3 regions of the Allohahella marinimesophila genome follow, and region 2 is predicted to be linked to each of the others. Evidence: predicted binding sites of a transcription regulator. Region 2 holds the regulator's gene; each other region holds the start of a gene.
What was found. Region 2 encodes FNR, which switches genes on or off when oxygen is low (the NO sensors DNR and NnrR bind a similar motif). Its sites were predicted from a motif close to TTGATNTANATCAA; they were not measured.
Positions count from the first base shown of each region.

Region 1: ccoN (cytochrome-c oxidase, cbb3-type subunit I) is a predicted target of FNR. The motif match lies at 2,417-2,430, and genes of this name have one in related genera.
Region 3: ABD735_RS16160 (OmpW/AlkL family protein) is a predicted target of FNR. The motif match lies at 1,618-1,631, and genes of this name have one in related genera.

Region 1 is NZ_BAABBO010000001.1:736,653-740,898, reverse strand. It holds gene dsbD (protein-disulfide reductase DsbD) at 69-2,045, shown strand; gene tusA (sulfurtransferase TusA) at 2,048-2,305, opposite strand; gene ccoN (cytochrome-c oxidase, cbb3-type subunit I) at 2,648-4,075, shown strand; gene ccoO (cytochrome-c oxidase, cbb3-type subunit II) at 4,102-4,246, shown strand, end outside.
Region 2 is NZ_BAABBO010000007.1:466,877-471,122, forward strand. It holds gene hemN (oxygen-independent coproporphyrinogen III oxidase) at 1-954, opposite strand, end outside; gene fnr (fumarate/nitrate reduction transcriptional regulator Fnr) at 1,095-1,856, shown strand; gene nirK (copper-containing nitrite reductase) at 1,998-3,410, shown strand; gene gdhA (NADP-specific glutamate dehydrogenase) at 3,630-4,246, shown strand, end outside.
Region 3 is NZ_BAABBO010000016.1:10,340-14,585, forward strand. It holds gene ABD735_RS16150 (2-hydroxyacid dehydrogenase) at 1-527, shown strand, start outside; gene ccoM (cytochrome c oxidase subunit CcoM) at 559-687, opposite strand; gene ABD735_RS16160 (OmpW/AlkL family protein) at 826-1,563, opposite strand; gene ABD735_RS16165 (metalloregulator ArsR/SmtB family transcription factor) at 1,809-2,180, shown strand; gene ABD735_RS16170 (ArsJ-associated glyceraldehyde-3-phosphate dehydrogenase) at 2,177-3,187, shown strand; gene arsJ (organoarsenical effux MFS transporter ArsJ) at 3,212-4,246, shown strand, end outside.

The DNA of each region.
Region 1 (4,246 bases), on a different contig from region 2:
GTCTGGCGCTGCCTGTGACGTTTCGGGGTCTCGGCAGCGACGCAATAAAACTGGTGGATTGCGCATACATGGTCATGCTGAAAAACATTCTTGGTGTTATGGCCCTGCTGCTCACGCTGAGTCAGCCTGCGCTTGCCGTGGCGCCATTCTCCACTGGCTCGGACAGCGCTTCACCAGCTTTCTCCGCAGCACCGTCGGAGTTTCTTCCGCCACAGGAGGCCTTCAGGCTTCGAACCAGTGTCGACGGCGAACAGCTCAGGGCAGAATGGGACATTGCGCCTGATTATTATCTCTACAAAGACAGATTTGCCATCAGCTTCACGGCGCCCGATCTCGCCCATCTCGAACCCCAAATCGGTTTTTCTGCCGAGGGCGAACCCAAGGAAGATGAGTACTTTGGTCTTGTGGAGGTATTTTACGAAAAGGCTGTCCTGACCGTAGACATTCGCCCCGCCCTCGACATACTGGCAGCGAAAGCACAGACAGCCCGGTCTGAAATAGAACTGGCCGTCACTTATCAGGGCTGCGCCGAAGCGGGCCTGTGTTATCCGCCTCAGACTGAAAAAGCGCTGTACATGGCGGACTCAGGACCTGATTCTGCTGCGAGCGTAGTCAACGGCTCGCCAGGGCCTGGTGGCTCAGGCGGCATCGATACCGAATCGGCGAGTTCACTTGCCAGCATATTGTTGTCGGAAGGTACGCTGTTCAACCTTGGCTTGTTCTTCCTCCTCGGCATCGGTCTGGCGTTTACTCCTTGCGTCTTCCCGATGATACCGATTCTATCCAGCATCATTGCTGGTCAGCAGCAAAGGCCATCCACCCCGAGGGCATTCATGCTATCGCTCAGCTACGTGCTCGGTATGGCCGTGACCTATGCCATCGCCGGCGTAGTCGTTGGCTATTTCGGTGCGGCTGCGAATATCCAGAGCGCCATGCAGAATCCCTTCGTGCTCTCGGTATTCAGTGTCATCTTTGTTGTGCTGGCACTGGCGATGTTTGGTCTTTTCGAGCTGCAGCTACCAGCCTTCCTGCGTGACCGCCTGAACTCGGTCTCACAGAAGCAAAGCGGTGGGCATCTTGCCGGCGTTGCTGGCATGGGCGCTGTTTCAGCTCTGGTGGTTTCCCCCTGTGTCACCGCACCGCTGACCGGGGTCCTCATTTATATCAGCACAACCCAGAATGCGCTGTATGGCGGACTCGTACTGCTGGTACTGGCCCTGGGCATGGGCTTACCCCTGTTGCTCCTCGGTACTGGCGGAGGACGTCTGCTCCCCAAGGCTGGCGCCTGGATGAACCGAGTCAAGGCTGTGTTTGGCATCATGTTGCTTGGCGTGGCAGTCTGGCTTCTGGAGCGCATCCTGCCGGGCGCTGCCACTCTGGCGCTATGGGGCGTGCTGGCAGGGGTCTCCGCCGTCTACCTCGGCGCCTTCGACACGCTGCCTGCACAGGAACAGGGTTCTGGTGTCTTTCGCCTGCGAAAGGGGCTCGGCCTTGTTCTTTTCATCTATGCCGTCACCCTGCTCCTGGGCGCAGCGGCGGGCAGTAGCAATCCTTTCAGCCCACTCGAGCGCTTCGCACTGAATAGCCGTTCACTCGATGCTGGGGGTGCTCTGTCGTTGGCGGCGCCCGTCGAGCCTGTCGACACCAGTAAAGCCTATTCGTTCAGAGTCGTGAAAACCCTTGCAGAGCTCGACGAAGCGCTCGCGACAGCTGTCCGAAATGGTCAGCCAGCCATGCTGGACTTCTATGCGGACTGGTGCATCAGCTGCAAGGTGATGGAGCGTCAGGTATTCCCCCATCCCAATGTGAGCAGCAAGCTACAGGCCTTTGCCCTCATCAAGGCTGATATCACCGATAATGACGTCGAGCACAAGGCCATGCTGGACCGCTTCCGATTGTTCGGACCGCCGGCGCTGCTATTTTTCAGCAGCCAGGGGCGCGAGCTGGAAAATCAGCGGATTGTTGGCGAAATTGGACTGGCCGCGTTCAGTCAGCATCTGGCTGATGTGCTACTGACCAATCGCGAATTGACAGCAAGCCGCTGAGCTCAGGTGTTTGACCCCAGCCTGATCACGTAATGAAATTCGTTCTCTTCCTGCTGAATGTGCGACTCGCACAACTCATGTCCCAGGAACAGGCAGAACTTGGGAATATCCCGCTGTGTCGCCGGGTCAGTTGCACGAACCAGAATGGTATCGCCAGGTTGAAGTGTACGTATAAGTTCATGCAGCTTCATGACTGGTTCGGGACAATACATTCCCCTGAGGTCCATGTTGCAGGTATAGATTGCCCCGGTATCGTCCATTTTTCGTTCTCTGTCGCTTCCGGTGTCGAGGTCGGTTAAACTTTCAGCAGAACCACCACAACTACAAATAGCATCTTCTGGATGCATCTTCGCAGCTGTAATGCATCCGCTTTGATTTATATCAGTATAGCGAGAGTCGTTCTTTGCGACTATTGTTCACCTGAATCGGCGACCATGCCTACCGGCGCTCTGCTCATTTTTTAGGTTGACTCACCCAGAGTGCGAACCTAGTATGCGAGCCGTTTCAAGCAGCCCCACCCATCCAGTGGCGCTTGCGGCTACCTCGGACAACATTCAGGAATCCCGGTAACACCGTAATTCAATATCCAGCGTGGTAAGAGAATGACTACTGCAGTGAGCAATGAAACCTACAACTACAAGGTCGTTCGCCAATTCGCGATCATGACCGTCGTCTGGGGCATCGTCGGCATGACGGTGGGCGTGTTGATAGCCTCCCAGCTTGTGTGGCCAGAATTGAATACTTCACTACCCTACTTCCACTTCGGTCGTCTGCGTCCCTTGCATACCAACGCCGTCATCTTCGCCTTTGGCGGCTGTGCACTCTTTGCCACATCCTACTATGTCGTGCAGCGCACTTCACAGGCGCGACTGTTCTCTGACGGGCTAGCCAGCTTTACCTTTTGGGGCTATCAGGCTGTCATCGTGGCCGCAGTCATTACCTTGCCTCTCGGTTACACCTCAAGCAAGGAATACGCTGAGCTCGAATGGCCCATCGATATACTGTTGGCTATCGTCTGGATCAGTTACGCGGTCGTGTTCTTCGGTACCGTGGTCAAGCGAAAGATGAAGCATATCTATGTCGCCAACTGGTTCTTTGGCGCATTCATCCTGATGGTAGCCATTCTGCACATCGGCAATAGCATGGCGGTGCCTGTGGGCCCGCTGAAGTCCTATTCGATCTACCCTGGCGCGATCGATGCGATGGTCCAGTGGTGGTACGGCCACAATGCAGTCGGCTTTTTCCTGACCGCAGGCTTTCTCGGCATCATGTATTACTTCGTGCCAAAGCAGGCCGAACGCCCTATCTACAGCTATCGCCTGTCGATCGTGCACTTCTGGGCGCTGATCAGTATTTACGTCTGGGCCGGAGCGCATCACCTTCACTACAGCGCCCTGCCAGACTGGGCCCAGGGCGCAGGCATGGTCATGTCACTGATACTGCTGGCGCCGTCATGGGGCGGCATGATCAACGGCATGATGACCCTCTCTGGCGCCTGGCACAAGCTGCGCACAGACCCGATCCTACGCTTCCTGGTCGTGTCCCTTTCTTTTTACGGCATGTCGACGTTTGAAGGTCCCATGATGTCGATCAAGACAGTCAACGCGCTCTCGCATAATACTGACTGGACAATTGGACACGTGCACTCCGGCGCCCTTGGCTGGGTTGCCATGATTTCGATCGGCGCGCTGTATCATCTCCTGCCACGTCTTTATGGCCTGAAGGAAATGTACTCAGTCAACCTGATCAACGTGCACTTCTGGCTCTCGACCATCGGCACTGTGCTCTACATCGCAGCCATGTGGGTGAACGGCATCATGCAGGGTCTCATGTGGGGCGCTACCAACGATGATGGCACGCTGACCTACAGTTTCGTGCAGTCGGTCGATGCCAGTTACTACGGCTATGTGATCAGGGCGCTCGGCGGCCTCATCTTCCTGAGCGGCATGTTCGTGATGGCCTATAACCTCTACCGTACTGTGCGTCAGGAAAAAGCCGTCAGTCTGGACAGCGTAGCGCAGGCTGCCTGAAGACATTAGCTGGAGAGTATTGACTGATGAAACATGAAGTTGTTGAAACCAACCTAGGGCTGATGATTCCACTCATCATCCTGGTGGTGAGCTTTGGTGGTCTGGCGGAAATCGTTCCACTGTTCTTCCAGAAATCGGTGACTGAACCAATCGAAGGCCTGACACCACTCA
Region 2 (4,246 bases):
GCGCTGCAAACGACCCTGCTGCTGGGCGATGGTCAGTTCGTCATCCGCCTTGGCAAAGTGGTCCATACCGATATAGACGTAGCCAGCCCTGGTCAGCATCGAAATGGCGAGTTTCAGCAAGGCCAGCCGGGTCTCCCTGCTCGGCAGATCGTCTTCCTGAATCCGTCGCTGTGGTTTGAACATTGCGGGCATATGCGCATAGTTGTAGATCGACAGGCGGTCGGGGCTCAGTTCAATGACCTGATTCAGCGTTTTAGTGAAGCCTTCGAGGGTCTGATGGGGCAAGCCGTAGATGAGATCGATATTGACTGATCTGGCGCCATGCTCCCGTGCCGATTCGATGACCAACCGCGTCTGTTCCAGCGACTGGATGCGATTGACGGCCTTTTGTACCTTTGAATTGAAATCCTGAATACCCACACTGATACGGTTGAAACCAATACGCCCCAGTACAGCCATCGTTCCGGCATCGACCTTGCGTGGGTCGATCTCGATACTGATTTCCGCGTCCTCCAACAGGCGGAACTGCGACCTTGTGGCCGCCATCAATCGCTCCATCTGATCGGCAGGCAGGAAGGTTGGCGTACCGCCGCCCCAGTGCAGCTGGCTGACGGCCGGATGCTCGCCAAACAGTGCCCGTTGCAGCGCCATTTCCCTGATGAGATAGTCGACGTACTTCACCGACAGCGAGCGGTCTTTGGTGACGATCTTGTTGCAGGCGCAGAAATAGCACAGCGTGTTGCAGAATGGCAGATGGAAATAGAGCGATAATGGACGAACGCGACCGGCCAGACTGCTTTGTTCAGCCCAGGCCGCATAGGTCCCGGCATCGAAGGCTTCGACAAAGCGATCGGCTGTGGGATATGAGGTATAACGCGGCCCATTGCGGTCGAGCCGTCCAATGAGGTCGGTGTCGACCTCGATATTCAGGTCGCTCTGCGGTCTGTTCATCATGGGGGCTCACCAGGGTGTATAGTGGCTACTCTAGCGGAGCAGCGCGCCTCCAGATTTGATGTGGATCAAATGCAACTTAATCTATGATAATCTCTTCCCCCCAGACACTTAACAGTCAGATCAACAGGCACAGAGGTCTCATGTCTGAAGCAGTCGTCAAGGATAATCAAAAGCCCGTTCTTCATGCGCTCAAGCTGGCCTGTTCCAATTGCAGTCTGGCAGAACTTTGCCTGCCCTTTGGATTGCCCGATGCCGACCTCAGCCAGCTGGACCTGTTGATCGATCAGCGTCGCAGCGTCAGGCGAGGCGAGCATCTCTATCAGGCTGGCACCCATTTCGAGTCCCTTTACGCCATTCGTCGCGGTTTCTTCAAGACTCACGCGCTGACGGAAGACGGTCGTGAACAGGTGACGGGGTTTCACATGACCGGCGAAATCATGGGCGTCGACGCCATCAGTACCGATATTCATGCCTGTCATGCCACGGCCCTGGAAGACAGTGAGGTGTGTGAAATTCCTTTCACTCGTCTAGAAAACCTGATACGCGAGATTCCTGCGCTACAGCGACAGTTCCACCGCATCATGAGCCGCGAAATCGTTCGTGATCAGAGTGTGATGATGCTGTTGGGCAATATGCGTGCTGAAGAACGTGTAGCAGCCTTCCTGCTGAATCTGTCGCAACGGAATGCTGCGCGCGGCTATTCAGCCTCCGGCTTTCATTTGCGGATGACTCGTGAGGAGATAGGCAGTTTCATGGGGCTCAAGCTGGAGACGGTCAGCCGTACTTTTTCAAAGCTGCAGGACGAAGGCTATATCACAGTCGACAAGAAACGTGTCGATATCATCGATATGGAAAGGTTGAAAGCACTGCTGTCGCATTGTTCTCCGCGTAACGTGCTCTGAGTCCAGAACGACTTCCATCTAAAACATGTATTCCATTTGACTCATATCAAGAAAGCCGCAGCCGATTGACGCTATCTTCTGCTCATGAGTTCTGTCCAGGTCGGCAGAGCCGGGATTCTTCCCTGATCAGAGGTAGACGTTATGAAAAAGAACATTCTTCGCTCAGCCATTGCCGTCATCCTTCTCGGTGCCGTGATCGGCAACCCTGTCATGGCAGCCGACACCTCAGGCGCACATAACGGTCACGGCCAGGCGGTCACCTATCGTCCAGATGTGAAGTTTACCCTTCGCACGGACATTGCAGACGGCAGACTGGTCTTCATCGGTGTCGGCGGCAATATTGACGGCCAGATCAACCCCGACCTGACAGTGGCAGAAGGTGCAGTCGTCCAGATCAACCTGGTCAACGGCGATGGCGCTACTCACGATATTGCACTGCCTGACTTCAAAGTCGATTCAGACAATATTTCAGCCAAGGGCTCGAGCACAGCGGTAGTGTTCCGTGCCGACAAGAACGGCGAATTCAAGTACATCTGCACGCTGCCGGGTCACGTCCAGGCCGGCATGATCGGCAAGATCATCGTCGGCGGCGCCAAGGCTGCGAAGCAGGAGCCGAAAGGCATCGATGTATCCATGGATCCAACACAGGTTGGCAAGCCTGTGGGCAAGCGTGGACCGCAGTCTGTGACTGTCGACCTCGAGACCACCGAAGTGCTCGGCCAGCTGGATGACGGCACCACTTATCGTTACTGGACCTTTAACGACAAGGTCCCAGGCCCTTTCATTCGGGTGCGGGTTGGCGATACAGTGACCGTCAACATGGCGAACAAGGCCGACAGCAGCCATATCCACTCCGTCGACTTCCACGCAACGACTGGCCCTGGCGGTGGGGCAGCAGTCACCCAGGCGGCTCCTGGACAAACCAAGAGCTTCGACTTCAAGGCGCTCAACCCCGGGCTTTACGTCTACCATTGTGCCACGCCGATGGTGGCACAACATATTTCAAACGGCATGTACGGCATGATATTGGTCGAGCCTGAAGGTGGCCTGCACCCGGTCGATCGCGAGTTTTATGTGATGCAGGGTGAGCTCTACACTGCTCAGAAACATGGCACACAGGGTGAGCATGAGTTTTCACTCGAGAAGCTGCTGGATGAGCGCCCTGAGCACCTGACCTTCAACGGCACTATGGGCGCACTGTCCAAGACTCACAGAATGGAGGCCAAGGTTGGTGAAAAGGTTCGCATTTACTTTGGCGTAGGTGGTCCGAATCTGACCTCGAGCTTCCACGTGATCGGTGAGATTTTCGACAGCGTCTACAACCAGGGCGACCTGACTTCTCCGCCGCTGAAAAACATTCAGACCACTACAGTCGCACCGGGTGGCGCCACAATGGTCGAGTTCGGGACAGAGGTGCCAGGCAAGTACATCCTGGTTGACCACGCGCTGTCCAGACTCGAGAAAGGGCTTGTAGGCATACTCCATGTGGTTGGCGAGGAGAACCATGAGATCTTCAAGGCGCACGGGGACATTGACCCAAACTCTGGTCACTGATACCAACGTCTGATCACGCTTTCCAGCCCGCGTAATGCGGGTTTTTTTATGCGCTATGCCAAGTGTACGGACCGTCCTGAAACGGAACGGTTTGGATCAGGCGGCATTGGTGAATCAGACTGTCTGCTCAAACTGGGCGTAAACAACTCTCATGCCGACCAGGCGCCTAGCCGACGGTCGTGGTGATATAAACAATGTATCGAAGCAAGAGGCTTGAAAATGCAGATGTCGCTGGAGCAAACACTCGATAGTGTGCGTGAGAAAGATCCCCATCAGCCTGAATTTCATCAGGCTGTCGAGGAAGTCCTGTCAACGCTGTGGCCCTTCATCGAGAAGTGCAAGGACTATCAGAAGCAGGGGCTGATCGAGCGCTTCGTCGAACCAGAACGCATCATTCAATTCCGTGTGCCGTGGGTGGATGACGCTGGCAAGGTTCACGTCAACCGCGGCTATCGGGTGCAGATGAACAGTGCCATCGGCCCGTATAAGGGTGGCTTGAGATTTCATCCTTCGGTCAATCTCAGTGTTTTGAAATTTCTCGCGTTCGAGCAGGTTCTGAAAAACTCACTGACAACGCTGCCACTTGGCGGCGGGAAGGGTGGGGCGGACTTCGATCCGAAGGGCAAGAGCGACAATGAGGTGATGCGCTTCTGTCAGGCCTTCATGACCGAGCTCTACCGGCATATAGGGCCGGAAACAGATGTTCCAGCTGGTGACATTGGTGTGGGCGGCAGGGAAGTGGGATACATGTACGGCATGTACCGAAAACTGCGGAACGAAGTCACTGGCACTTTCACCGGCAAAGGACTGAGCTATGGCGGCAGCATCCTCCGACC
Region 3 (4,246 bases), on a different contig from region 2:
GAATCATGCTGGGATTTGGCTGTCGCGTCCTGGCTGTTGATCCGTATCCTGATCTGACGCTGAAAAGCGATCTTGAAGCGGCCGGTAGCGGCTATGCGGAACTGGCTCAGGTGTTTGCCGAAAGCGACGTACTGAGCCTGCATTGTCCGCTCAATAAACACACTCATCATCTCATCGACGCCGCTGCCTTCGGCACCTCCAAATCGACACTGATGCTGGTCAATACCAGTCGCGGCGCGCTAGTGGATACCACCGCCCTCATTCAGGCGCTCAAGCAGGGACGAATCGGTAGTGTAGCCCTCGACGTGTATGAAGAAGAGGCTGAGCTGTTCTTTGCAGATCATTCAGCATCGCTCATTCAGGACGACGAATTCATGCGGTTGCTGACCTTTCCCAATGTGCTGATCACCGCTCATCAGGCTTTTTTCACTGAGGAGGCGGTTGAGAGCATCGCAACCATCACCTTACAGAATATGAGCGACCTGCAGGATCGGGGTAAATGTTCGAATGAGGTGGTGGCATCCTGAACGAACATTGCGAGCGGTGGTTCATCGGCAATCAGGGCTGCCCGGACTTCTTCTTGTGTGCGTCTTTCCAGACAAAGGTTCCAAAGGCCACGAGAAAGCCAATGGTCATTGCAACCACCGCCAGACCGGCCAATACATACTGATCCATGAACATGCTCATCGCTGCTTTCTCCGCTGAATACTGGTACTGATCACCTTGTCATTATACTGCTGCGAGCGGATGCCGAATTGACATGAATCAAGTCGGACGCTCGCGAGCATCACCTGCAATGATCAGATCTCTGCAGGTTTCACCAGATCAGAGTTTGATGGCTACACCCACCATGTAGACCCAGGGATCGATGTCTACGTCGACATCTGCCCTGACTCTGCCGGCATTCGTTTCTGCAGTGATGTCTGCCTTGGTGTCTATGTCTACATACCAGACAGCCGCGTTGAGACCGATGCGCTCTGTGAGTCGGTAGTCGAGGCCCGCCTGAGCGGCCAGCCCAATGGAGTCTTCCAGCTCAAGGTCAGTTGACGTGGCCTGTACGCCGGCTACAGGATTGTTCGGCAGACTGGCGAGTGCGCCAACCGAGTTGGTCAATGTCTGGGTGGTGTCTTCCTTGAAGAAGATGGTGTAGTTCAACCCTGCGCCGACATAGGGCTGCAGTTTCGCTTCTGATGGCATGGGGTAGTACTGGACGCTCAGAGTAGGTGGAAGATGCTGCACCTCGCCCAGCTTGCCCAGTCCGGAAAGAATGCCTGCGCCTTGGATGCTGTGTTTGAATGGCGTGGCCCCCAGTAGCTCGATCGCGATCTGTGGCCTGATGAAGTAGGTAAAACTGATGCCGAGACTGATATCACCGTCGACCCCAACTTCGGTGCCGGTCTTGTCGCCGGCGGCTGCAGACGGACGGTTGACCGCAATCGCCGAGCTGCTCTCAGCAGGATCGACGCTGGCAAGACCACCACGGATGACAAAGTCGCCAGCATCGTAAGCAGATGCGCTGGCGGCAGCGAGACATGAGGCAATCAACAACGGTGTTCTGAACATGGAAGCTCTCCTTGGATGATGAGAAAAGCTTACCGAAAGGCGCCGAGGAGGCCGTTGAGATAAATCAATGAGCAGGTCTATCCTGAAAATGTTTTTCCGGCTTCGGTTCATTGAAAATCATCATGGCCTTGTCATCAAACTGTAAACATCCAGCCGTAAGATCAATCGCGCAACATATGCGGCTTCACGAATATGTCGAAGTCCAGATATGGTATCGACTTGAGGCTTCCCCATGGATTCCATGCATGCATGACATTGCCGGGCTGAGTCCACCAGAATTGTTCAAGTGTCTCGCCGATGACACTCGCATTCGAATCGTCTTGCTCGTCGCGCGGGAGCTTGAGCTTTGCGTGTGTGAGCTCACAGAAGCGCTGGACGCTGCGCAGCCAAAAATTTCGCGTCATCTTGCGCAGCTTCGCGCCTGCGGATTGCTGGAAGATAGTAGGCAGGGCCAGTGGGTGTACTACCGGATTCATCCATATCTACCCGACTGGGCAAGGCAAATTATTGCCATTACAGGCCAGGCCAATCAGCAATGGCTGCTCGAGACTAGCGGGCGCCTGGAATGCATGGGAGACAGACCAATGCGAGCAACGAACTGCGGAGCAATGTCATGAGTAGAACGGTAAAGGTCGGTATCAATGGCATGGGCCGGATAGGGCGGCTGGCAGTGCGCGCACTGTGGGATATGGATGCCATCAGCATAGTGCAGGTCAACGACCCGGCCGCTGATGCAGCCACTTTTGCACACCTGATCAATTTCGACTCGGTACATGGGCGCTGGAAGAACGAGGCGAAGTCAGAGGGTGAAACGATCATTATCGGCGACTCGCGCATTGGCGTCACAGCTAACAAGGCCATCGAAGATACCGACTGGTCTGCCTGTGATGTGGTCATCGAAGCTAGTGGCAAGATGAAGACCACCTCAATGCTGGCTGCCTATCTGGAACAAGGCGTGAAGCGCGTCGTGGTGAGCGCGCCGGTGAAGGAGGCGAGTGTGCTCAATGTCGTGATGGGCGTGAATGATCATCTATATGATCCTTCCAAGCATCGAATCGTGACTGCGGCGTCCTGTACAACCAACTGTCTGGCACCGGTGGTCAAGGTCATTCATGAGGAACTCGGCATCCGCCATGGCTCCATCACGACGATTCATGATCTCACCAATACTCAGAGTATTCTGGATCAGCCGCACAAGGATTTGCGCCGTGCGCGTGCCAGTGGCATGAGCCTGATACCAACGACAACCGGATCAGCGACGGCTATCACCGAGATTTTCCCTGAATTGAAGGGGCGTCTGAATGGGCATGCCGTGAGGGTCCCGCTGGCCAACGCTTCGCTCACGGATTGTGTGTTCGAGGTAGAGCGCGAGACCACAGCCGAAGAGGTGAACCAGGTACTGAGAAAGGCAGCAGAGGGCGAACTCAGGAATATACTTGGCTATGAAGAGAGGCCCCTCGTGTCCATTGACTATAGGACAGATCCACGCTCGTCGATTATCGATGCGTTATCGACGATGGTCATCAACGGTACGCAGGTGAAGATCTATGCCTGGTACGACAACGAATGGGGCTACACCTGCAGAACCGCTGAGCTGACCCGCCTCGTGGGGCTGTCAGACTAAGTGCATGCCACTGGATTCGTCGTTATGAAAAACCTGGCAAGCCTGTCCCCCCAGATTCGTCAATACATGGTGGTCACCGGTAATTATTGGGCCTTTACGCTGACCGACGGTGCCCTACGCATGTTGGTCGTGTTGCATTTCCATAGCCTCGGTTACAGTCCTTTAGAGATTGCCTCACTGTTCCTGTTCTACGAATTCTTCGGCGTGGTCACCAATCTTGTCGGTGGCTATCTCGGTGCCCGGCTAGGTCTGAACCGCACCATGAACCTGGGCCTGGTGCTGCAGGTAGTGGCGCTGATGATGCTATTTGTTCCAGCGGACTGGCTTACGGTGGTCTGGGTCATGGCCGCCCAGGCACTCTCCGGTATAGCGAAGGATCTCAACAAGATGAGCGCCAAAAGCGCCATCAAGCAGTTGATTCCGAACGATCAGCAAGGGGCTTTGTATCGCTGGGTCGCCCTGCTGACTGGTTCGAAAAATGCGCTTAAGGGCGTTGGATTTTTTCTCGGCGGCGCGTTGCTGACCTGGGTCGGCTTCCAGCACGCCGTATTGACGATGGCGATTGCCCTCAGCCTGGTCTGGCTAAGCAGTCTGGTTTTGTTGAAGAAAGATCTTGGCAAGACCAAAGCCAAACCAAAGTTCAGCGAAATGCTATCGAAGAGCAGGGCTGTGAACGTGTTATCGGCGGCCAGGTTGTTTCTCTTCGCAGCCCGCGACGTCTGGTTTGTGGTAGCGCTGCCTGTCTATCTCAGCAGTCAGCTCAACTGGGATTTCTGGAAGGTTGGCGGTTTCCTGGCGCTCTGGATCATTGGTTACGGGGCCGTTCAAACCTTGGCCCCAACGATGACGGGTTTCCGCTCAGGTCGTGTGCCTGATGGGCGCACTGCCTTCGGTTGGGCCATGGCGCTCGCGGCCTTTCCAGCGCTGATTGCGCTGTCCATGGGAACGGAAATTCCCGTTGAAGTCGTACTGATAGGGGGGCTGCTGGCCTTCGGCGTCCTGTTCGCAGTGAATTCCTCACTGCATAGCTACCTCATCGTGTCGTACGCCAGAGAAGAA